Regions from separate parts of the Bacillus sp. JZ39 genome, predicted to be linked through region 2. Evidence: a T-box and tRNA genes for the amino acid it is inferred to sense, from the RefSeq annotation. Region 2 holds a T-box; the other holds one or more tRNA genes.
What was found. The T-box of region 2 lies ahead of tyrS (tyrosine--tRNA ligase). A T-box ahead of a tRNA ligase gene usually reads a tRNA of that ligase, here a tRNA-Tyr.

Region 1: it has a tRNA-Tyr gene. The T-box ahead of tyrS (tyrosine--tRNA ligase) is inferred to sense a tRNA for this amino acid. The anticodon was not compared.

What each region holds. Positions count from the first base shown of each region.
Region 1 is NZ_CP096389.1:188,882-200,047, forward strand. It holds gene M1D65_RS01065 (PTS transporter subunit EIIC) at 1-1,164, opposite strand, end outside; gene M1D65_RS01070 (MurR/RpiR family transcriptional regulator) at 1,190-2,041, opposite strand; gene murQ (N-acetylmuramic acid 6-phosphate etherase) at 2,058-2,972, opposite strand; gene M1D65_RS01080 (GNAT family N-acetyltransferase) at 3,084-3,566, opposite strand; gene M1D65_RS01085 (DUF523 domain-containing protein) at 3,579-4,034, opposite strand; tRNA gene M1D65_RS01090 (tRNA-Glu) at 4,214-4,288, shown strand; tRNA gene M1D65_RS01095 (tRNA-Val) at 4,292-4,367, shown strand; tRNA gene M1D65_RS01100 (tRNA-Thr) at 4,372-4,444, shown strand; tRNA gene M1D65_RS01105 (tRNA-Tyr) at 4,467-4,551, shown strand; tRNA gene M1D65_RS01110 (tRNA-Gln) at 4,556-4,627, shown strand; gene sigW (RNA polymerase sigma factor SigW) at 4,858-5,421, shown strand; gene rsiW (anti-sigma-W factor RsiW) at 5,435-6,061, shown strand; gene cdaA (diadenylate cyclase CdaA) at 6,222-7,043, shown strand; gene cdaR (CdaA regulatory protein CdaR) at 7,036-8,490, shown strand; gene glmM (phosphoglucosamine mutase) at 8,509-9,855, shown strand; gene glmS (glutamine--fructose-6-phosphate transaminase (isomerizing)) at 10,289-11,166, shown strand, end outside.
Region 2 is NZ_CP096389.1:2,810,069-2,821,234, reverse strand. It holds gene motS (flagellar motor protein MotS) at 1-662, shown strand, start outside; gene M1D65_RS14495 (acetoin utilization protein AcuC) at 673-1,836, opposite strand; gene M1D65_RS14490 (acetoin utilization AcuB family protein) at 1,833-2,477, opposite strand; gene acuA (acetoin utilization protein acetyltransferase AcuA) at 2,504-3,136, opposite strand; gene acsA (acetate--CoA ligase) at 3,297-5,015, shown strand; T-box leader at 5,070-5,306, shown strand; gene tyrS (tyrosine--tRNA ligase) at 5,357-6,625, shown strand; gene sr7p (small protein SR7P) at 6,755-6,883, shown strand; gene rpsD (30S ribosomal protein S4) at 6,905-7,507, opposite strand; gene M1D65_RS14460 (diguanylate cyclase domain-containing protein) at 7,802-9,541, shown strand; gene M1D65_RS14455 (GAF domain-containing protein) at 9,579-10,070, opposite strand; gene refZ (transcriptional regulator RefZ) at 10,197-10,820, shown strand; gene hisJ (histidinol-phosphatase HisJ) at 10,817-11,166, opposite strand, start outside.

The DNA of each region.
Region 1 (11,166 bases), 1.4 Mb from region 2:
TAAACATGCTGTTAAAAACGGACGGCCAAGCGGCAGCGTGACTCCGAAAATAAGCGGTTCACCAATGCCGAGCAGTCCCGATGGAAGCCCGCCGGCGATTGCTTTCCTCAGTGTTGTTTTTTTCGTCTTCACGAAAACGGCAAAGGCCGCGCCTACCTGTCCTGCACCTCCCATAGCCAAAATAGGGAGCAGAGGATCATTGCCAATTGAATTGATCAGTTCCATGTGCACAGGCGTCAAGCCTTGATGCAGTCCGGTTACGACGAGAGGAAGGAAGGTTGCGCCCAGAATAAAGCCCGCAGCGATGCCGCCGATGTCCAGGATGGACAGTAGGCCGGATGTAATAGCATCAGAAATGAATCCGCCTAAAGGCATAAATACGACATACGTTACGATTCCGGTGATTAACAGTGAAACGGTGGGTGTGACAATGATATCGAGTGATTGAGGAATAAAACGGCGAATAAATTGTTCGGTGTAAGCAATGAATATGGCTGCGAAAAGGACGCCGATCAGACCTCCCCTGCCCGGGAGAAGCTCTTCTCCAAATAAACTGATTTTTGCGATCTCCGGATTGATAATCAAGATCCCGGCTAAAGCCCCAAGTGCGGGTGTCCCGCCAAATTCTTTCGAAGCGTTAATACCGACGAGAATGCCGAGATAAGTGAACAGCCCTGATCCGATGACTGTCAGGATAACCGCAATTTGTGAGTCTGCAGAGAGCCAGCCTGCTTGAATAATTGCTTTGGTAATCCCAGTAATTAAACCGGAAGCGACTAGAGCGGGAATAAGAGGGATAAAAATGCTGGCAATTTTACGTAAGAAAAGTTTAAAAGGAGTGGCGTTTTTTCGATTGATATCGGCTTTCTTTTTGGCCGCTGCTTCTTTGACATCGGCACCTTCTTCTGCTGACACGAGCTTTGAGAAAGCAGCTGTAACATGATTGACAACTCCTGTGCCGAGGATAATTTGTAAGGTTTCAGCTTCAACGACCCCCAATACGCCGTCAAGCTTTCTTAAACCCTGAGCATCTGCTTTGCTTTCATCGTAAGGCGTAATGCGCAGGCGTGTCATGCAATGCGTATATGAAGAAATATTGGATTTTCCTCCGCATAGCTCAAGGATTTTCTGTGCGAGATGATGGTAGTTATTTTCTTTGCTCATTAAAACCCCTCCCCTTCAAGATGCCTTATTTTATTCTCATAGATTGTATGGCTGCTCTCGTTTTATCGATATAACCGGTTGTCGTTTCATACTGCTCAGCCGCCATGCCTAAAAACAAAACATCAATTATAAAAAGCTGGGCGAGGCGGGAAGAAGTGGCTGCACTTCGAATCAAGGCTTCATTGGAATGGGCTGTATACAAAGGGACATCAGCCAGTGCGGAGACGGATGTCTGACTGAATTGTGTGAGGCTGATCGTTGTGATGCCTTTTTCCTTAGCCATGGCGAACAGTTCAACGATTTCTTGTGTCTCTCCTGAAAACGAAATGGCGAATACGATGTCGTCTTTATCTGCATTTGCGATTAAAGATGCCACAAGATGAGTGTCTGTAAACGCGGTTGCTTGTTTATGAATGCGAAGCCACTTTTGCTGGGCGTCCTTGGCGACAATGCCGGAAGCCCCGAGGCCGATAAAATGCACGGTATGAGCTTTGAGAAGCAGAGAAACCGCTCGTTCAAGCTCTTTGTAGTCCATCAGGTCTGAAGTATCCTGAATGGCTTGAATGGCATTGCCGGCCGTTTTTTCGGAAATGGAGGGCAGCGGCTCGTGGGGAACAATATCCCGGTAGCCCTGAAACGTAGGCTTTACCAGATCGCCTGCTACTCTCATTTTTAAATCTTGAAATCCTTTTAAACCGAGTGATTTGCAGAGCCTGATGACGGCAGCGTCACTTGAATTGGCTAAGGCGCTGATTTCGTTGACCGTGCTTTCGATTGCTTTGTGGGGATGGGCTAGGATATAATCTGCAAGTTTGCGCTCGGATGGAGGGAGCTTATGCTTCATTGATTGGATGATCGCTAAACCGCCTGTGGCCATTCTAGTTCTCTCCTTATCATGGATGGTAATGTTCGATTGCTTTGTCAATGAAACCGTTTGCTTCATCGAGTAATGTCTGTGCTTGTTTCTGATCTGTGCTTGTTTTGAGCATGACGATTGCTGTTTTGACGTGATGATCGGCTTGTTCCAGAGTGTATCTTGCTGTGTCGTATGAAGCGTTTGTAAGGCTTTGGATGATGCTGATGGCGCGTTCTTTTAGTTTTTTGTTGCTGACGTTGACGTCTACCATCAAGTTTTCGTAAACCTTGCCGATTTTGACCATTACAGCGGTAGATATCATGTTTAGAATCATTTTATGAGCGGTTGCGGCTTTCATACGTGTTGATCCTGTAATGGCCTCAGGTCCGACGACAACCTCAATACTGTGATCCGCATCCTTGCTGATGGCGGAGTTTTCATTGCAAGTAAGGGCGATGGTGTGTGCTCCGACTTTTCGGGCGTATCTTAGGGCGCCTGCGGCGTACGGTGTGCGGCCGCTTGCTGCGATGGCAATGACGGTGTCATTTGAAGTGAGCTGTATGTTTCTTAAATCTTCAGCTCCTGCTTCTTCACTGTCTTCAATGCCCTCTGCTGCCTGTAAAAAGGCTTTGGGGCCTCCAGCCATGATTCCGATGACCTGATCAGGGCTTACGCTGTAGGTAGGAGGACATTCAACAGCATCCATGACGCCGAGTCTGCCGCTTGTGCCGGCGCCTGTATATATGAGCCGGCCTCCATTTTGAAACGATTCATATGCGCAGTCTACAGCTGTTTTGATGTCGGGGAGAACCTCCTGAACGGCTGCAGCGACTTTCATATCTTCGTTGTTGATCATTTTGAGGATGCCAAGAGTGTTTGCTTTGTGGATTTCAACTGTTTGGCTATTGCGTGATTCCGTTGTGAGACGGTGAAGGTTTAATGGTTCTGACATGAGGATGCCCCCTGTTTTAAAATGATATATCTCAATATTCAGTATATTCATTTCTGTTATGATATTTCAACTATGTTTTTAAATTTTTGAAATTTTATTTCACTTAAGAGACTATAAGAAATGATGAAGGATCAACTGTTCTCCAAGCGGCCCGATTCTTCGCCGTCCTTTATCAAGGAACCCGCTTTTCATATAAAGGTGTTTTGCGCGTATGTTCAGATGATTGACGGCCAAGATGATTTCGTCGCACCATGGAAAATATCCGCTCACAAAAGCGGGAAGCAAAAGCATGGCTTTTTTCGCATAGCCTTTTCCGTGATGCACAGCGTTTAAAGACAGGGAGCTGAGCAGTAAAGCAAATGGATTGTTAGAATAGGAAGCAAGCGTTTCTTTTGATGCATGTAAAATGAAAAAACCGACTGGAAGGTCGTCTTTTAAGATGACAACCGGGTATCGGTCCTGTATGCCCAGAGCCTGAGACAGCACCTCTTTCGGGAGGGAGGTAAAGCGTTTGTCATCGTTGGTGAGCGTGAATGATTGAAGCTCGGGCAAGTGTTCAGGCTTATAGAAGGATAAAGAAATGTCTTGAGTCATGTGGTGGCCTCCTTACAATATGTCGTCAAGCTCGTTTTCCGAAATGACGCGGTAGCCCGCTTGTTTTAACAGTGCGGCGGTTACTCCGCTGCCGGTGATTTTTTTGCCAGAGAATGTGCCGTTATAGATAAAACCGCTTCCGCAAGATGGACTGTTTTCTTTTAATATGACGGCAGAAGCGTTGATTTCTTTTGCGTAAGCCAATGTTTTCGCGGCGCCTTCCATATATAGTTCTGTGACGTCTTCTCCTGAAGCTGTCACGATTTTCGCTGTTCCATTGAGGACATCCTCGCCGGTGCCTCCTATGATTTCTGCGGGTTCGCGTGGGGTAGAGAAGCCGCCGAGAAGTTCAGGGCAAGCCATGACTGCTTTCTTTTCATCGACGAGTTTTCTGATTTTCTCCGACGCTGCGTGAGAGCCGTTATATCTGCATTCAATGCCTCCAAGGCAAGAACTGACTAGAATCATATTAGGTTCTCCTCTCTTGCTTTGCTTGTCTCTATCATAAAATAAATGGCTTTAGTTGGGAGGCTTTTTCAGTTAAAAAAGGAGTTAAAAAGTTTGAAAATAAAAAATTTAATTTTTCTCTTTACAAACAGGGGGTGACCTGTATATAATAACTTTTGTCAGCTCGACGAGAACACAACGGCCCGTTGGTCAAGCGGTTAAGACACCGCCCTTTCACGGCGGTAACACGGGTTCGAATCCCGTACGGGTCACCATTTGGAGGATTAGCTCAGCTGGGAGAGCATCTGCCTTACAAGCAGAGGGTCGGCGGTTCGAGCCCGTCATCCTCCACCATCTTGCCGGTGTAGCTCAATTGGTAGAGCAACTGACTTGTAATCAGTAGGTTGGGGGTTCAAGTCCTCTTGCCGGCACTGTTTTTTCAAAATTTTATGTGGAGGGGTAGCGAAGTGGCTAAACGCGGCGGACTGTAAATCCGCTCCCTCAGGGTTCGGCAGTTCGAATCTGCCCCCCTCCACCATTATTGGGCTATAGCCAAGCGGTAAGGCAACGGACTTTGACTCCGTCATGCGTTGGTTCGAATCCAGCTAGCCCAGTCACAGACACCTTTGATCAAAAGGTGTCTTTTTTCTTTTCGGAAAAATCATTCCAACTTCTAACTGTTCAGTCTGTATAATAATTTTAAAAATATGTTAAGGTAGTTTATTCACGAATTACCATCTACACCCTGCCAAAAATTTGATAAACTTATTTTATAAAAAAATTGAAACCTTTTGAAACGAAGCTCGTATACATACAGACCGGTGAAGGCAGAGGTTAGATAAATATGGAAATGATGATTAAAAAAAGAATTAAACAAGTCAAAAAAGGCGACCAGGATGCATTTGCGGACATCGTAGATATTTACAAAGATAAAATTTATCAGCTTTGCTACCGTATGCTTGGCAATGTGCATGAGGCGGAGGATATTGCACAGGAAGCTTTCATCAGAGCGTACGTTAATATCGACAGTTTTGATATTAACCGGAAATTTTCAACTTGGCTTTATCGAATCGCGACCAATTTGACCATTGACCGCATTCGCAAAAAGAAGCCGGATTATTACCTCGATGCAGAGGTGGCTGGTACGGAAGGCTTGACCATGTATTCTCAAATCGCCGCAGATGGTGTTTTGCCTGAAGATGCAGTTGTGTCGCTGGAGCTCTCAAACACGATACAGCAGAAAATTTTAAAGCTTCCTGACAAATACAGAACAGTCATCGTATTAAAGTATATTGACGAACTCTCATTAATTGAAATCGGGGAGATTCTAAACATTCCTGTGGGGACTGTGAAAACGCGGATTCACAGAGGCAGAGAGGCTCTTAGAAAACAATTAAGGGATCTTTAAGTGGGGTGATGAAATGAGCTGTCCTGAACAAATTGTGCAGCTTATGCATATGCATCTTGATGGAGATATCCTTCCAAAAGATGAACACGTATTAAATGAACATCTGGAGACATGCGAGAAATGCAGAAAGCATTTTTACGAGATGGAGAAATCCATAGCGCTCGTACGGAGCACATCGCATGTCGAAGCCCCCGCGGATTTTACCGCTAATGTCATGGCAAAATTGCCTAAGGAGAAGAAAAGAGCTTCTGTAAAAAGATGGTTCAGATCCCATCCCGTTATCGCAGCTGCTGCGGTATTCATCATTTTGATGGGCGGGGGTTTTTTTAACAGCTGGCATAATGACCACAATTTCAGCGTGTCCAAGCAGCCGAATCTTGTGGTTCATAACCATACTGTGACCGTGCCAGAAGGTGAGACGGTCAAAGGTGATGTCACTGTCAAAAACGGCAAGCTGATTATTAAAGGCAAAATAGACGGGGATGTAACCGTCGTAAACGGAGAAAAATATATGGCCTCTGCTGGACAAGTCACCGGTCAGATTGAAGAAATCAATCAATTATTCGATTGGACATGGTACAAGATGAAGTCTGCGGGGAAAAGTGTACTCGATGCATTCAGTCCGAACGGAGAAGAGTAAAGCGCGTTAGCCGCTTTGCTCTTTTTTTGCGGGCTGAGAGGGCTGGCACATTTCACTTGCTAAATCGAAATGTGGTATAATGGGCTCGCTATGTAAAGTACATATGCGTAACACGTAAAACACAAAATACGAAATGACTGAAATCTTGGAGGACGAGGAAATGGCTTTTGAGGATATCCCTTTTTTGCAGTACCTCGGCAATGCCGTTGATATTCTCCTTGTTTGGTATGTGATATATAAATTGATTATGGTGATACGCGGCACGAAAGCGGTTCAGCTGTTAAAAGGAATTGTAGTCATCGTGCTTGTTCGTATGGCCAGCCAATATTTGGGCCTCAGCACACTTCAATGGCTGATGGACCAAGCGATAACATGGGGATTTTTAGCAATTATTATTATTTTTCAGCCTGAGCTGAGAAGAGCGCTTGAACAGCTAGGCCGCGGCCGCTTTTTTTCGAGGAGCGGCACGCCTGTTGAAGAAGCGCAGCAGAAAACGATTGAGGCCATTACAAAAGCGATCAATTATATGGCGAAACGCCGTATAGGCGCCCTGCTGACCATTGAGCGGGATACTGGAATGGGGGATTATATTGAGACCGGCATACCACTGAATGCCAAAGTCAGCTCTGAGCTGCTGATCAATATTTTTATCCCAAACACCCCGCTTCATGACGGTGCGGTGATTATGAAAAATAATGAAATTGCCGCGGCCGCCTGTTATCTGCCGCTTTCTGAGAGCCCGTTTATTTCAAAAGAACTGGGCACGCGGCACAGAGCAGCTGTCGGTATCAGTGAAGTAACAGACAGTTTGACGATTATTGTGTCTGAAGAGACCGGCGGCGTCAGTGTGGCAAAGAACGGCGACCTTCACAGAGAGCTTACAGAAGAAGCGCTGAAAGAAATGCTTGAAGCCGAGTTTAAGAAAAACACCAGAGACACTTCTTCTAACCGCTGGTATTGGAGGGGCAAGAAAAATGGATAAATTCTTAAACAACCGCTGGGCTGTGAAAATCATTGCTCTGCTTTTCGCGCTCTTGCTTTATGTAGCGGTTAACAGCAACCAAGCACCGACTCCGAAAAAACCGGGTGAATCTTTCTTTCCGACATCAACAACTGATGAAGCAACTCTGACTGATATTCCGGTTAAAGCGTATTATGATGATGAAAATTACGTCGTGACGGGTGTTCCGCAAACGGTTAATGTCACGATAAAAGGCTCGACAAGCGCCGTGAAAAAGGCTCGGCAGACCAAAAACTTTGAAATATATGCTGATATGGAACATTTGAAAACCGGCACACATAAGGTTGAGCTTAAGGCCAAAAACGTGTCGGATGGGCTGACAATCTCAATTAATCCGTCTGTTACGACAGTGACCATTCAGGAACGGACGACCAAAAGTTTTCCCGTAGAAGTGGAGTACTACAACAAAAGCAAGATGAAAAAAGGCTATTCTCCGGAGCAGCCGATTGTCAGTCCGAAAAATGTGCAGATTACCGGATCGAAAAATGTCATCGATAATATTTCTCTTGTAAAAGCTTCAGTGAATTTGGAAAACGCAGATGAAACGATTGAAAAGGAAGCGAAAGTGACTGTCTATGATAAAGACGGAAACGCGCTTCCTGTCGACGTGGAGCCCTCGGTCATCAAGATTACCGTTCCGGTGACAAGCCCGAGTAAAAAAGTGCCCTTTAAAATTGAACGGACAGGAAGCCTTCCTGACGGTGTCAGCATAGCCAATATTGAATCCAGCCCCAGTGAGGTAACGGTTTACGGCTCACAGGATGTGTTGGATTCTCTTGAATTTATTGACGGCGTCAGCTTAGATTTAAGTAAAATTAACAAGGATTCCGATATCGAGGCAGATATTCCGCTTCCTGACGGTGTCAAAAAAATCTCACCGTCAAAGGTGACTTTGCATATAGAAGTCGATAGTGAAGCGGATCAGAAGTTCGAGAATGTCCCTATCAAGACTGTAGGGCTGAGCAGCTCACAAAACATTGAATTTCTTGATCCTGAATCACAAGCGATAGATGTAACGGCTAAAGGCTCTCCCACGAATATAAAAAAACTGAAAAAATCAGATATTGAATTGTATGTGAATGTTTCAGATTTAGAGGACGGGGAGCATAGCGTGAAGCTTGAAGTGAACGGGCCACAGAATGTAACCTGGTCCTTGGGGCGGAAAAACGCCAAAATCAAGCTGACGTCTAAGAAAAGCAATACTTCAACGAATGATAACAGCAGCAATACATCAGGGAACCAGGGTGACACAGATAAACAAACAAATGATCAAAAGAACAATCAGCAAGAAGATACAAAGAACACTGATAAAAACAGCAACGATCAAAACCAAGACGAAAATAAAGATCAAAACCAAGATCAGGATGAGGATGAATCCACTGCTAATTCACAATCCTCATCGGAATAAAAAAGGAGCGATTATAAAATGGGCAAGTATTTTGGAACAGACGGTGTAAGAGGTGTCGCCAATAGTGAGCTTACACCTGAGCTGGCCTTTAAAGTCGGACGTTTCGGCGGTTATGTGCTGACAAAAGACAAACAACGTCCAAAAGTGCTGATAGGCCGCGATACACGCATCTCCGGCCATATGCTGGAGGGAGCCCTTGTCGCCGGACTTTTATCCATTGGCGCAGAAGTCATGCGCCTGGGTGTCATTTCTACACCAGGTGTATCTTATTTGACAAAAGCGATGGATGCAGAGGCGGGCGTCATGATTTCCGCTTCTCATAACCCAGTGCAGGATAACGGCATCAAATTCTTTGGGGGAGATGGATTTAAGCTTTCTGATGAACAGGAGGCTGAAATTGAGCGCCTGATGGACGAACCTGAGGATAAGCTGCCAAGACCTGTCGGAGCAGACCTTGGACTTGTAAACGATTATTTTGAAGGCGGACAAAAATATCTGCAATTCTTAAAACAGACAGCTGATGAAGATTTCACAGGCATTCATGTGGCATTGGACTGTGCCCATGGCGCAACGTCATCCTTGGCGACACACCTGTTTGCTGATTTAGATGCAGATGTTTCTACAATGGGGACTTCCCCGAACGGATTAAACATTAATGACGGCGTCGGTTCGACTCATCCCCAAGCGCTCAGCGCGTTTGTCAAAGAGAAAAACGCGGATCTCGGTCTTGCGTTCGACGGTGACGGCGACCGCCTGATTGCTGTAGATGAAAAAGGAAATATTGTAGACGGCGACCAAATCATGTACATATGCTCAAAACACCTGAAATCAGAGGGCCGTTTAAAGGATGATACAGTGGTTTCAACCGTGATGAGCAACCTCGGCTTCTATAAGGCGCTCGAAAAAGAAGGCATCAAAAGCGTACAGACAGCTGTCGGCGACCGCTACGTAGTAGAAGCAATGAAAAAAGACGGCTACAACGTCGGCGGAGAGCAGTCAGGACATCTTATTTTCCTTGATTACAACACGACAGGGGACGGATTATTGTCTGCTATTATGCTGATGAACACTTTGAAAGCCACAGGCAAGCCGCTGTCAGAGCTTGCAGCTGAAATGCAGAAGTTCCCGCAGCTGTTAGTCAATGTGAGAGTGACTGATAAATATAAAGTTGAAGAAAATGAAAAAGTAAAAGCAGTTATTTCTGAAGTTGAAAAAGAAATGAACGGCGACGGCCGGATTTTGGTGCGCCCTTCAGGAACTGAACCGCTCGTCCGTGTCATGGCTGAAGCGAAGACGAAAGAGCTGTGCGATGAGTATGTCAATCGCATTGTTGAAGTCGTCCGGTCAGAAATGGGATTAGAGTAACGAAGTCTATTATCAGAGAGTGAACAAGACAAGCGAGGTTTACATAAGATAATTGTGAGACATACGGCAAAGTTGTTTAAAAAACAATTGACCGTTTATGCCACATGTTGTAAAATCAAGCTTGTCTTGTTCTTATTTTCTCAATAGGAAAAGAAGACGGGATTATTGCTTTACCTATAATTATAGCGCCCGAACTAAGCGCCCGGAAAAAGGCTTAGTTGACGAGGATGGAGGTTATCGAATTTTCGGCGGATGCCTCCCGGCTGAGTATGCAGATCACAGCCGTAAGGATTTCTTCAAACCAAGGGGGTGACTCCTTGAACAAAGAGAAATCACATGATCTTCCAAAAAACATGTAGGAGGGGACGATTGAAAGTCCCCTTGAAATTTGACTTTCTTCGTCTCCTTTTACAATCTTAGGAGGAAGAAAAATATGTGTGGAATCGTAGGTTATATCGGTCAGCTTGATGCGAAGGAAATTTTATTAAAAGGGTTAGAAAAGCTTGAGTATCGCGGTTATGACTCTGCTGGTATTGCTGTTGCCAACGAACAGGGAATCCATGTGTTCAAAGAAAAAGGACGCATTGCAGATCTTCGTGAAGTTGTGGATGCCAATGTAGAAGCGAAAGCCGGAATTGGGCATACTCGCTGGGCTACACACGGCGAACCAAGCTATCTGAACGCTCACCCGCATCAAAGCGCACTGGGCCGCTTTACACTTGTTCATAACGGCGTGATCGAGAACTATGTTCAGCTGAAGCAAGAGTATTTGCAAGATGTAGAGCTCAAAAGTGACACCGATACAGAAGTAGTCGTTCAAGTAATCGAGCAATTCGTCAATGGAGGACTTGAGACAGAAGAAGCGTTCCGCAAAACACTTACACTGTTAAAAGGCTCTTATGCAATTGCTTTATTCGATAACGACAACAGAGAAACGATTTTTGTAGCGAAAAACAAAAGCCCTCTATTAGTAGGTCTTGGAGATACATTCAACGTCGTAGCATCTGATGCGATGGCGATGCTTCAAGTAACCAACGAATATGTTGAGCTGATGGATAAAGAAATGGTTATCGTCACTGATGACCAAGTTGTCATCAAAAACCTTGATGGTGACGTGATTACACGTGCGTCTTATATTGCTGAGCTTGATGCCAGTGATATCGAAAAAGGCACGTACCCTCACTACATGTTGAAAGAAACGGATGAGCAGCCTGTTGTTATGCGCAAAATCATCCAAACGTATCAAGATGAAAACGGCAAGCTGTCTGTGCCTGGCGATATCGCTGCCGCTGTAGCGGAAGCGGACCGCAT
Region 2 (11,166 bases):
GCTGGATGGTAACCTTTACAGATTTGATCACCTTGATCCTTGTGTTCTTTATTTTACTCTTTTCGATGTCCCAAATCGATCTGCAAAAATTTAAAGCGGCAGTGGACTCGATCCAGAAGGAAGGCAACGGGCTTCAGCCGGACCAAACATCCATAGAAAAAAAGAATACATCCCCATCTGATACGAAGAAGCAAGAGGATCAGCAGGATCAGCTTCTCAAGAAAGTAAATACATATATAAAAGACAATCATTTAAAGGCCCAAATGACAGCCAAACGGGATGAACGCGGTGTCGTGCTCGTTCTTCAGGAGGCTGTGCTGTTTGATACAGGTGAGGCAAAGGTGCTGAAAAATGCCGAAACACTTCTTCACCAAATTGCCGTTCTTCTTCAAACAATTCCAAATGACATTCAGGTGGAGGGGCATACAGACAGCCGAAACATTTCGACATACCGATACCCGTCGAACTGGGAGCTATCAGCAGCACGGGCAAGTGGAGTGATTCAATACTTCACGTCTAAAGAGAAGCTTCCCTCCAAGCGCTTTATTGCTGTCGGTTATGCGGATACAAAGCCGGTGAAGGATAACAAGACAAATGAACACATGAAGGAAAATCGGCGTGTGGAAATAGTGATAAAAAAATCAAAAACGACCTCTTCGTAAAGGTCGTTTTTTACTTTGTTCTTTGCTGTTCAGAACGTATCGCATATAATGCTTTGCTGACAGTTTGGGCATTTTTTTCTGTGATTTCAGGCTTGCGGGGAATCGGAGGATATAAATCAGCCGGATCGCTCCAGCTCGACGGAAGGGCCACGGGGCATTGTTTTTGCCATTTAGCAATCCATTCCGGCGGGATCTCGTGTCCCGGGTCAATTCCCTTCATTTCAAGCCATATTCTGGCCCAGGCGCGGGGCACGACACGCCAAATATCATATCCGCCGCCTCCGACTGCAATCCATTTCCCTCCGCAATATTGATGAGCCAAAGTGTGTGCAAGACGGGGGATTTCTTCGTATATATTGATTGTTGCTGATAAATGCGTCAGCGGGTCGTAGTAATGGGCATCGGCGCCGTTTTGGCTGATAATGACATCGGGCTTGAAATAAGCGGCGACTTCTGAAGCTGCTGTCCGGTAAGCCTCAAGAAAAGAATCATCCTCTGTAAAAGCGTCAAGCGGGATATTAAAGGAATAGCCATATCCTTTTCCGCTGCCTTTTTCTTGGATCTGACCGGTTCCAGGGAATAAATACCTTCCTGTTTCATGAATGGACAGCGTGCATACGTCAGGATTATCGTAAAAGGTAAATTGCACACCGTCCCCGTGGTGGGCGTCGGTATCAATATAAAGTACCCTGGATCTGTATTTTTTCTGGATATATTGAATCGCCACAGCGCTGTCATTATATATGCAAAACCCTGAAGCTCTCCCACGAAAGCCGTGATGAAGCCCTCCGCCAAGGTTTGCCGCATGCAGGGCTTGTCCTGACATGACCCAGTCTGCGGCCGTTAAAGTGCCGCCGACCAAGAGTGATGCCGCTTCGTGCATGCCGGCAAAGACGGGTGTGTCTTCAGTGCCGAGCCCGTAGCTTTCTCCTTCTTCAGCGGGAAGCTTTCCGGCGCCCGCAAGCTTTACGGCCTGAATGTAATCGTCCGTGTGGACAAGGGAAAGCTCCTCTTCTGAAGCGAGTCTGGGGGTGACAATGTCTCCATCATCAAAGGCATTGATCGTCTTAAGCAAATCATATGTTAACAGAACCCGCTGCTGATTAAAGGGATGCTCCTGATGAAACATATAGGTTTGGTAGGATGGAGAATAGATAAATACACTGTCTCTCATAGCAGGTCCCTTTGCTCTGACGGCCATACGACGTGGTGTCCATTTCTTTGTAATGCCTGCAAAAACGGCAGCGGATTCATCGTTTTTACACGGAAGACAAGCACTTTTACACCGGGATCGTCATGCGGATAAACAAGCACGCTTAATATTTTCACTTGAAGGTCTTGGCAAAGACTGCTGATCTCAGCGAGGCTTTTGGTGATGTCGTTTACTTTTATCTCAATTTGCGATCCCGGCTGGTCAGCGCCTGTCAATTTGACAAACGTCCGCAGCAAATCGGTTTTTGTTAAAATGCCTATTAATTTTTGATGGTGTACCACTGGAAGGCAGCCGATGCCATGCTCGTAGAACACGGCTGATATTTCTTCGACAAAATCTAACGGATGGGCGCAGACAACATCCTTTTTCATAATTGAATCTACGCTTCGTGTGAGAAATAGGCTTCGTTTGTTTTCTTCAAAAATACTCGGGCTGGCCTGTTTCATGTCTCTGTCTGTAATCATGCCGATCACGTGTCGTTCTTCATCTACAACAGGCAGATGCCTGATATGGAATTCCTTCAGTTTGCATATTGCTGTTTCAAGCGTATCCGTCTTCGTTAATGTAATGACATCTCTTTTCATGATTTGCTCAACAATCATTATTTTTTCCCCTTTGCCAGTGTCAGTTAATACATATAACGATGATAAAAACGGAGCCTGTCAAATTGCTCAATTGATTCTTGGCTGACGTTTTTTCCAATGCGGGCCATCAGACAGTTTGCAGGGTGGGAGCTGATCTCCGGCTCATCCGTTGCAAACCAGACCAATCCGCCTGCATTCATCATCTTTTCCATGATCTTTCTGTATTCCCACACATCTTTTTTCATCCCTTTTAAATCCCAATGCCAGTAATATTCTGTCGTCATCACAATGTAGTTTTCCATTTGTTCATCCATCATGCTGACGGTCAGGAGCGTCTTTCCGACAGCGCATCCCCGATAGTCCGGCGCTACTTCGATGGCTCCGAGCTCAATCAAATCCTCCATATTTCCTTCAGACCATCTTTCGAGCGGGTCAGGATATAAATACGTGACATAGCCGACAATGGTTCGGCCGTCTCTGGCAATAATAATGCGCCCTTCGGGAAGGCCTGCAATGTCGACTAGCGCTTCATGCTGCTCGCGAGGCGGGCGAAATGCGGTTAAATCTTTATGAAACTCATAACCTGCCAAATCCTCTGGAGAGACAGGCCCTTCTATCAGTAAAGAGCCGGTTGCTGTTTTGATGTTTGCTGAATGGTATGTTTTATGATGTTCCACTAATTCACCGTCCCATCAATTCTTATCAAAAATACATGCCTTCTTTAAGAATACCAAATTATAAAGCGTTTTCAACATGGTTTATATTTTAAAAATTGAGAAGAATATGAATATATACTATAATAATTGTGACAACTTCAGCAAAGGGGGATGTTTGGGCATGAATTTGAAAGCGTTACCAGCAATAGAGGGGGATCATAACTTAAAAAACTATGAAGAAACGTACCGGCATTTTGATTGGACCGAGGCGGAGAAACATTTCTCTTGGCATGAGACAGGGAAACTGAATGCGGCGTATGAAGCGATTGACCGCCATGCCGAATCGTTTCGAAAAAACAAAGTAGCGCTTTATTATAAAGACGCAAAAAGGGATGAAAAATACACATTTAAAGAAATGAAGGAAGAATCAAACAGAGCCGGGAATGTGCTGAGACGGTATGGAAATGTGGAAAAAGGGGACCGCGTTTTTATTTTTATGCCGAGATCACCCGAGCTTTATTTTATTATGCTTGGCGCAATCAAAATTGGCGCCATCGCCGGGCCGCTGTTCGAAGCATTTATGGAGGGAGCGGTGAAAGATCGGCTTGAAAACAGTGAGGCAAAGGTTGTTGTCACAACACCTGAGCTGCTGGAGAGAATACCGGTAGACAAACTGCCTCACTTGCAGCATGTCTTCGTAGTCGGGGGAGAGGCTGAGAGCGGCACGAATATCATCAATTATGATGAAGCAGCGAAACAGGAAAGCACAAGACTGGATATCGAATGGATGGATAAAAAAGACGGCTTTCTGCTTCACTATACATCAGGTTCCACTGGTACGCCAAAGGGCGTGCTGCATGTCCATGAAGCGATGATTCAGCAATATCAAACAGGAAAGTGGGTCCTTGATTTAAAGGAAGAAGACATTTATTGGTGCACAGCTGATCCAGGCTGGGTGACAGGTACGGTATACGGCATTTTTGCACCGTGGCTGAACGGAGCGACAAATGTCATCGTCGGCGGACGTTTCAGCCCGGAAAGCTGGTATGGTACGATTGAACAGCTTGGCGTCAATGTCTGGTACAGCGCGCCGACCGCTTTTCGGATGCTGATGGGAGCGGGAGATGAAATGGCTGCGAAATATGATCTAACTTCACTCCGGCATGTGCTCAGTGTCGGTGAGCCGCTAAATCCGGAAGTCATCAGATGGGGACATAAAGTTTTTAACAAACGAATTCATGATACATGGTGGATGACAGAAACGGGCAGTCAGCTTATCTGCAACTATCCTTGCATGGATATTAAACCGGGTTCAATGGGTAAGCCGATTCCAGGAGTGGAGGCAGCGATCGTTGACAATCAAGGCAACGAGCTTCCGCCGTACCGAATGGGCAATCTCGCCATCAAAAAGGGCTGGCCTTCCATGATGCATACTATTTGGAATAACCCTGAAAAATATGAATCGTATTTCATGCCGGGCGGCTGGTATGTGTCTGGGGATTCTGCTTACATGGATGAAGAGGGATACTTTTGGTTCCAAGGCAGAGTTGATGACGTCATCATGACCTCCGGTGAGCGCGTCGGCCCATTTGAAGTGGAAAGCAAGCTTGTCGAACATCCGGCTATTGCAGAAGCAGGCGTAATCGGAAAGCCTGACCCGGTGCGTGGAGAAATCATTAAAGCTTTTATTGCACTCAGGGAAGGATTTGAGCCGTCTGATAAACTGAAAGAAGAGATCCGCCTATTTGTAAAGCAGGGTCTTGCAGCCCATGCGGCTCCGCGTGAGATCGAATTTAAAGAGAAGCTTCCGAAAACCCGAAGCGGAAAGATCATGAGGCGCGTGCTGAAGGCATGGGAGCTTAATCTGCCGGCTGGAGATCTGTCAACAATGGAGGATTAAAAGGCGGCGTTGACACAGGATTTTATTTATGTTAAAAATGATATAGCTTCATATGAAAAGGTAAAGATTGAGACAAGTAGAATATCCTTACGTTCCAGAGAGCTGATGGCCGGTGAAAATCAGCACAGACGGATATATCGAATACACTCATGAACCGCTTTTGCAAACAAAGCCGGCCAGGCTTTCAGTAGTGAAAGAACGGACCTGATCCGTTATCAGGCAAAGTGATAAGACGAATGTTTGCATTCTCTTATTAGTAGGGTGGTACCGCGATAATCAATCGTCCCTTCGTGTAAACGAAGGGGCGTTTTTTATTTTAATCAAAAAAGGAGCTTTATCTTATGACTAACTTACTTGAAGACTTATCCTTCCGCGGATTGATTCAGCAAATGACAGATGAAGAAGGGTTAAATAAACAGCTGAATGAAGAAAAAATCCGCTTGTACTCAGGCTTTGACCCGACAGCAGACAGCTTGCATATCGGACACCTGCTGCCTATTTTAACACTTCGCCGTTTTCAGCTTGCAGGGCATCATCCGATTGCGCTTGTGGGGGGCGCGACGGGCCTCATCGGTGATCCAAGCGGAAAAAAAGCAGAGCGTACATTAAACACTGCTGACATCGTATCCGAATGGTCCCAAAAAATCAAAAACCAGCTGTCCAGATTTCTAGATTTTGAAGCAGCAGAAAACCCAGCTGTCATCGCGAACAACTTTGACTGGATCGGCAAAATGAATGTGATCGATTTCCTTCGTGACGTTGGTAAAAATTTCGGCATCAATTACATGCTGGCAAAAGATACGGTCAGCTCAAGAATTGAATCCGGCATCTCGTACACGGAATTCAGCTACATGATTCTTCAATCTTATGATTTCTTAAATCTTTACAGAGACAAAAACTGTAAACTGCAAATCGGCGGAAGCGATCAGTGGGGCAACATCACAGCCGGTCTTGAACTGATCAGAAAATCAGAAGAAGAAGGAGCAAAAGCGTTCGGCCTAACGATTCCGCTTGTCACAAAAGCAGACGGCACGAAGTTCGGAAAAACGGAAGGCGGTGCGATCTGGCTTGATAAAGAAAAAACATCGCCATATGAATTCTATCAATTCTGGATCAACACAGACGACCGTGACGTTGTCAAATACTTGAAATATTTCACGTTCCTTTCAAAAGAGGAAATTGAAGCATACGCAGAAAAAACAGAAACGGCGCCAGAAAAACGTGAAGCACAAAAACGCCTGGCGGAAGAAGTGACATCACTTGTTCACGGACGCGAGGCGCTGGAGCAAGCCATCAACATCTCCCAAGCGCTGTTCAGCGGCAATATTAAAGAGCTTTCTGCTCAAGACGTAAAAGTAGGCTTTAAAGATGTTCCATCTATGGAAGTTGACAGCACCCAAGAGCTTTCACTTGTAGATGTGTTGGTGCAATCTAAATTATCTCCTTCTAAACGCCAAGCGCGTGAAGACATTCAAAACGGAGCTGTTTACATTAACGGTGAACGCAAGACGGAAATAAATTATACCCTATCAGGTGAAGACCGTATCGAAGATCAATTTACTGTTCTGCGCCGCGGGAAGAAAAAATACTTCCTTGTGACGTATAAATAAGAAAAAGATCCTTTGCCACTGAAGGCAAAGGATCTTTTTGTTTACCGCATAGGAATGAAAGGAAAAGAGTATATTAGATAGGGCAAACACGACCAATCACCACCTTTTAAATGAAAGGAGCGCTAAAGCGTGAATCTCATGTGTACGATTGCAAAAGAACGGCTGCAGCGGGATCATTGGGAGCAGCAGGCGCAGGACAGTGTTGGCCAGCAAGAGGCGAATGACGAAACAGACGATAAAAAAACCCCGACCGCATAGCGGCAGGGGTTTTTAAAACGATTAACGAGAGTAGAACTCAACGATAAGCGCTTCGTTAATTTCCGGAGCAAGTTCAGAACGCTCAGGAAGACGAGTGAAAGTACCTTCAAGCTTTTCAGCGTCGAAAGTAAGGTATTCAGGAACGAAGTTGTTCACTTCAACAGATTCTTTGATGATAGAAAGGTTTCTTGATTTTTCGCGAACACCGATTGTTTGACCAGGTTTCACAAGGTAAGACGGGATGTCAACGCGGCTTCCGTCTACAAGAATGTGACCGTGGTTAACCAATTGGCGAGCTTGACGGCGAGTACGTGCTAAACCTAGCTTGTACACAACGTTATCAAGACGAGAATCTAAAAGAATCATGAAGTTTTCACCGTGTTTACCAGCTAGTTTGCCAGCTTTGTCAAACAAAGTGCGGAATTGACGTTCGTTTACACCGTACATGTGACGAAGCTTTTGCTTTTCTTGCAATTGCAAACCGTATTCTGATAATTTTTTACGTTGTCCTGGACCGTGTGGACCTGGAGCGTAAGGGCGTTTTTCTAATTCTTTTCCTGTACCGCTAAGAGAGATTCCTAGACGGCGGGACAGTTTCCAAGATGGACCTGTATAGCGAGCCATAATGTGACTCCTCCTTTGGTTTTATTTTTGTGGAAAATAAAAACCGTCTGCTCTATTCGACCATGCACATTTTGTTTTCATGTATCCTCGCTCCAGCAGCAGAGAGTTACACGATACACCTTATTGATAAGGAACAAAATGAAAACATAGAAGCTGAACAAAAAGGCTGCAATATTTCACACAAAGGTCATTATATAATTTATTTGTTTTGAAGTCAACCATTCCTCCATTATTGCTTCACCGTTTATGATATAATAAACAAAAATTAGTGGTAAACTTTTAGGTGATAAAAATATGGTAGAACAAACTAAAGATCAATTATCCGCCTTTCATTATCATATGCTCGATTTTTTATTAACCAAATCTGAAAAAGTCACATTCACCGACTCTTTCATATGGCTGACTTCGGCTATTCAAACCTATTTTTCAACCCTTTGTGTTTCGCTTACACCGTCACCATCAGGCTTTGTGACAAAATTGGCAGATGGTGAAGCGCGTTTTTCCGCTTCAAAAATAAACGCTTCATGTTATCTGATTGAGGACGGCTCCGGCAGGCGTTTTCATCTTGCGTGCAGGCAGGATGAAGAGATTCCTGAAGGGCTTCCGGACGTGGTTGCTTCATTTTTAAACCAGTCGATGAAACAGGAAAGACTCTATAACAAAACGATCTACCAAAAAAAGATATACAAAATGACAGAGCTGTTCCATTCACTGCTTGATCAGACAGATGTGCTGAAGCAGCTTTTAGAAAGCTTGACCAGCACATTTTCTCTTTTTGAGTTTTCTTTATTTATATCGCACGATCAAGACCAATGTTTAGGGATACCTGCAAAAGAGCTGTATATGGAAGGGGAAAAATCCGATTCCTTTGCGCTCAAAGTGTATTTGTCCGGAGACATTTTGCGGAAAAATGAATCTGTCGCCTATATTCCGATCAAAGGACAGCAGGGCACATACGGGGTGTTGAAGGCTGAGGGAACGGGTGACAGCTTTCTTACTGATGCCTGCCTTGATGAAATGTCGCTGTTAGCAAACGCGGCGGGAAAAGCGTTTGAAAATGCCCAGCTCTACGAACAATCCAAAGCAAGCATCGCAAATTTGGAATTGATTAATGAAACATCACGCCGCCTGAATCAGCGGCTGACACTGACTGATACAATGAATGATCTGGCTGTGAGAATGGCAGAATCGTTTCAGGCAGAAGAAGTGGGATTTTTTCATATAGACCATTTTGAAAACCTAACATTGCTTCCAGGCAGCACAGCATTTTTTAAAGAAGCGAAACCGTCAGATTTTTATAATGAGCTGAAAGAAAAGCTGTATGAAGGTGAAAAAGGGGTTTTCATCGGGAATGGCCAGTCTGTTTTTGGGAAGGCGGGGTACGGCTCGCTGATGGCTGCTCCGATGATTCAAAACGACCGGCTTCTGGGCTTTGCGGTTTTATTGAAACAGGAGCTGTACGCTTTTACATTTGAAATGTACAAGCTGTTTCAGGCGCTGATTCATCACGCGACACTGGCTGTAACCAATTCAATGCTTCGCGACCGTCTTGAGCACCTTGTGAAAACAGATCAGCTGACTGAACTGTATTCACGAGTGTATTTAGATGAAAAAATTCAATACAGCATGAAAATCCACCAAAAGGGTGTTTTTATTCTTGTTGATATTGATAATTTTAAAAATGTAAATGATACGTACGGCCATCAGACTGGGGACGAGATTTTAATTCAAGTCGCTTCAGTGATTAAAAGCAACATCCGAAAGCATGATGTCGGTGCCCGCTGGGGAGGAGAGGAGCTGGCGATTTATTTGCCAAATGTGCCGGTTGCAGTGGGGAAACGGATTACCGAGCGACTGGTTTACGCGGTCAGAAAAAATACGAAACCCGAGGTAACCATTTCCTGCGGTATCTCCTGCTGGACGACAGAAACAAGAAAATCGCTGAAAGAGCTTGTGCATGAGGCAGACGAAGCGCTCTACAGCGCGAAACGGAGCGGGAAAAACCGCTTGATGGTTCATGACTCAATAAAATAAAAAAAGCCCAAAACGATATCAGTTTTGGGCTTTTATATTACTGCGCTAACGCTTTTTCTAGCGTTTCGGCAAATTGAGTTAAGTATTTTTCATCAATTTCGTCGAAACGGTTTTTCACTGGGCTGTCGATGTCTAAGACGCCGACAATTTTTCCGTCTACACGAATCGGAAGCACAATTTCTGATTGAGACGCTGCATCGCAGGCGATATGTCCCGGAAACGCGTTTACATCCTCAACACGTTCCACTTTTCCGTTTGCGTACGCTGTGCCGCAAACCCCTCTGCCGAAAGGAATCCGAACACATGCCGGCAGGCCTTGGAACGGACCTAACACAAGCTGTCCATCCTCTTCTTTGGCAAAATAGAAACCTGCCCAGTTGACTTCAGGCAGCGAATGATACAGCAGTGCTGAGGCATTTGCATAGTTAGCTATTTGATCTGTTTCGTCTTCGGTCATGGCTTCGAGCTGTTTTAGCAGAAGCTGATAGCCTTTTTCTTTATCTCCAGATTGTTTTTCGACATGGAACATGGAAAACCCTCACTTTTTCTATAATATAAAACAAAGTTCCGGCTTTTCTGCCGGCATTTGTCGATAAGTTCTTACAGGAACAGCGGCTTTCTGCTTGAATAGTATCAAGAGGAAGGAGTGAGCCGTATGAAAGTAAGCACCAAAGACAAAATTATTGAATCTGCTGTCATGCTTTTTAACCAAAAAGGATTTTCTGGCACGTCTGTCCGTGAAATCGCAAAGTCAGCTGATGTAAATGTTGCGCACATCTCCTACTATTTTAAAGGCAAAGGAGGCTTGATGGAACACTTAGTTTCAGAGTTTTACGAAGGCTACAGCAAAACGCTTGAAACAGCGGCAAGCAATATCTCTTCTCAAAGCACGCAGGAACAGCTTCTTCAATTGGTTTTCGATATTTTATCCTATCAGCATAATCATCGTCAATTAACTCGTTTTGTCTACCGGGAAGTCACAATTGACTCCACATTAATCAGGGAAATTATGTCGACATATCTAATGAAGGAAAAGTATATCTTCCAGCTGATCATTGAGGAAGGAGAAAAACAGCGTGAATATTTAACGCTGCCGCTGCCTCATTTTATTCTCCAATTAAAATCTCTCTTGATGATGCCCTATCTCCAGCCTCAATATATTTCAGAAGTACTCTACATGCAGCCGCACGAGCCGTATTTTTATAAAATGTATTTTGAAGAAATCAAGATTTGGATCAGAAGCGTCTTCCGGACAGGAGACGTGGCGCTCACCAATTAGCACCGTTCCAAAAACGCCTCATACGCATATCCGACATCTCCCGCTTGATGGGCATCAGACCCAAACACAAGCGGGATCTTCTTTTGCTTCGCTTCATTCAGCATCCAATCCTCGATATAAATACCGCCAGCGTAAATTTTTCTTAAGCCGGAAGTATTGAAGTCGAGCTCCATTCCGTTTTCTTCAATGGCATTTAAGCACAGGGAAACGAGGCCGCGAATATGCTCTGACATGCTGTATGGAAACAGCTTGATGAATTTTTGGACGAGTGTGATGTGACCGACTCTTTTTGGCTTATAAACGCCGAGAGATGCTACAATGGAAGAATAGATACTCCGGTAATATT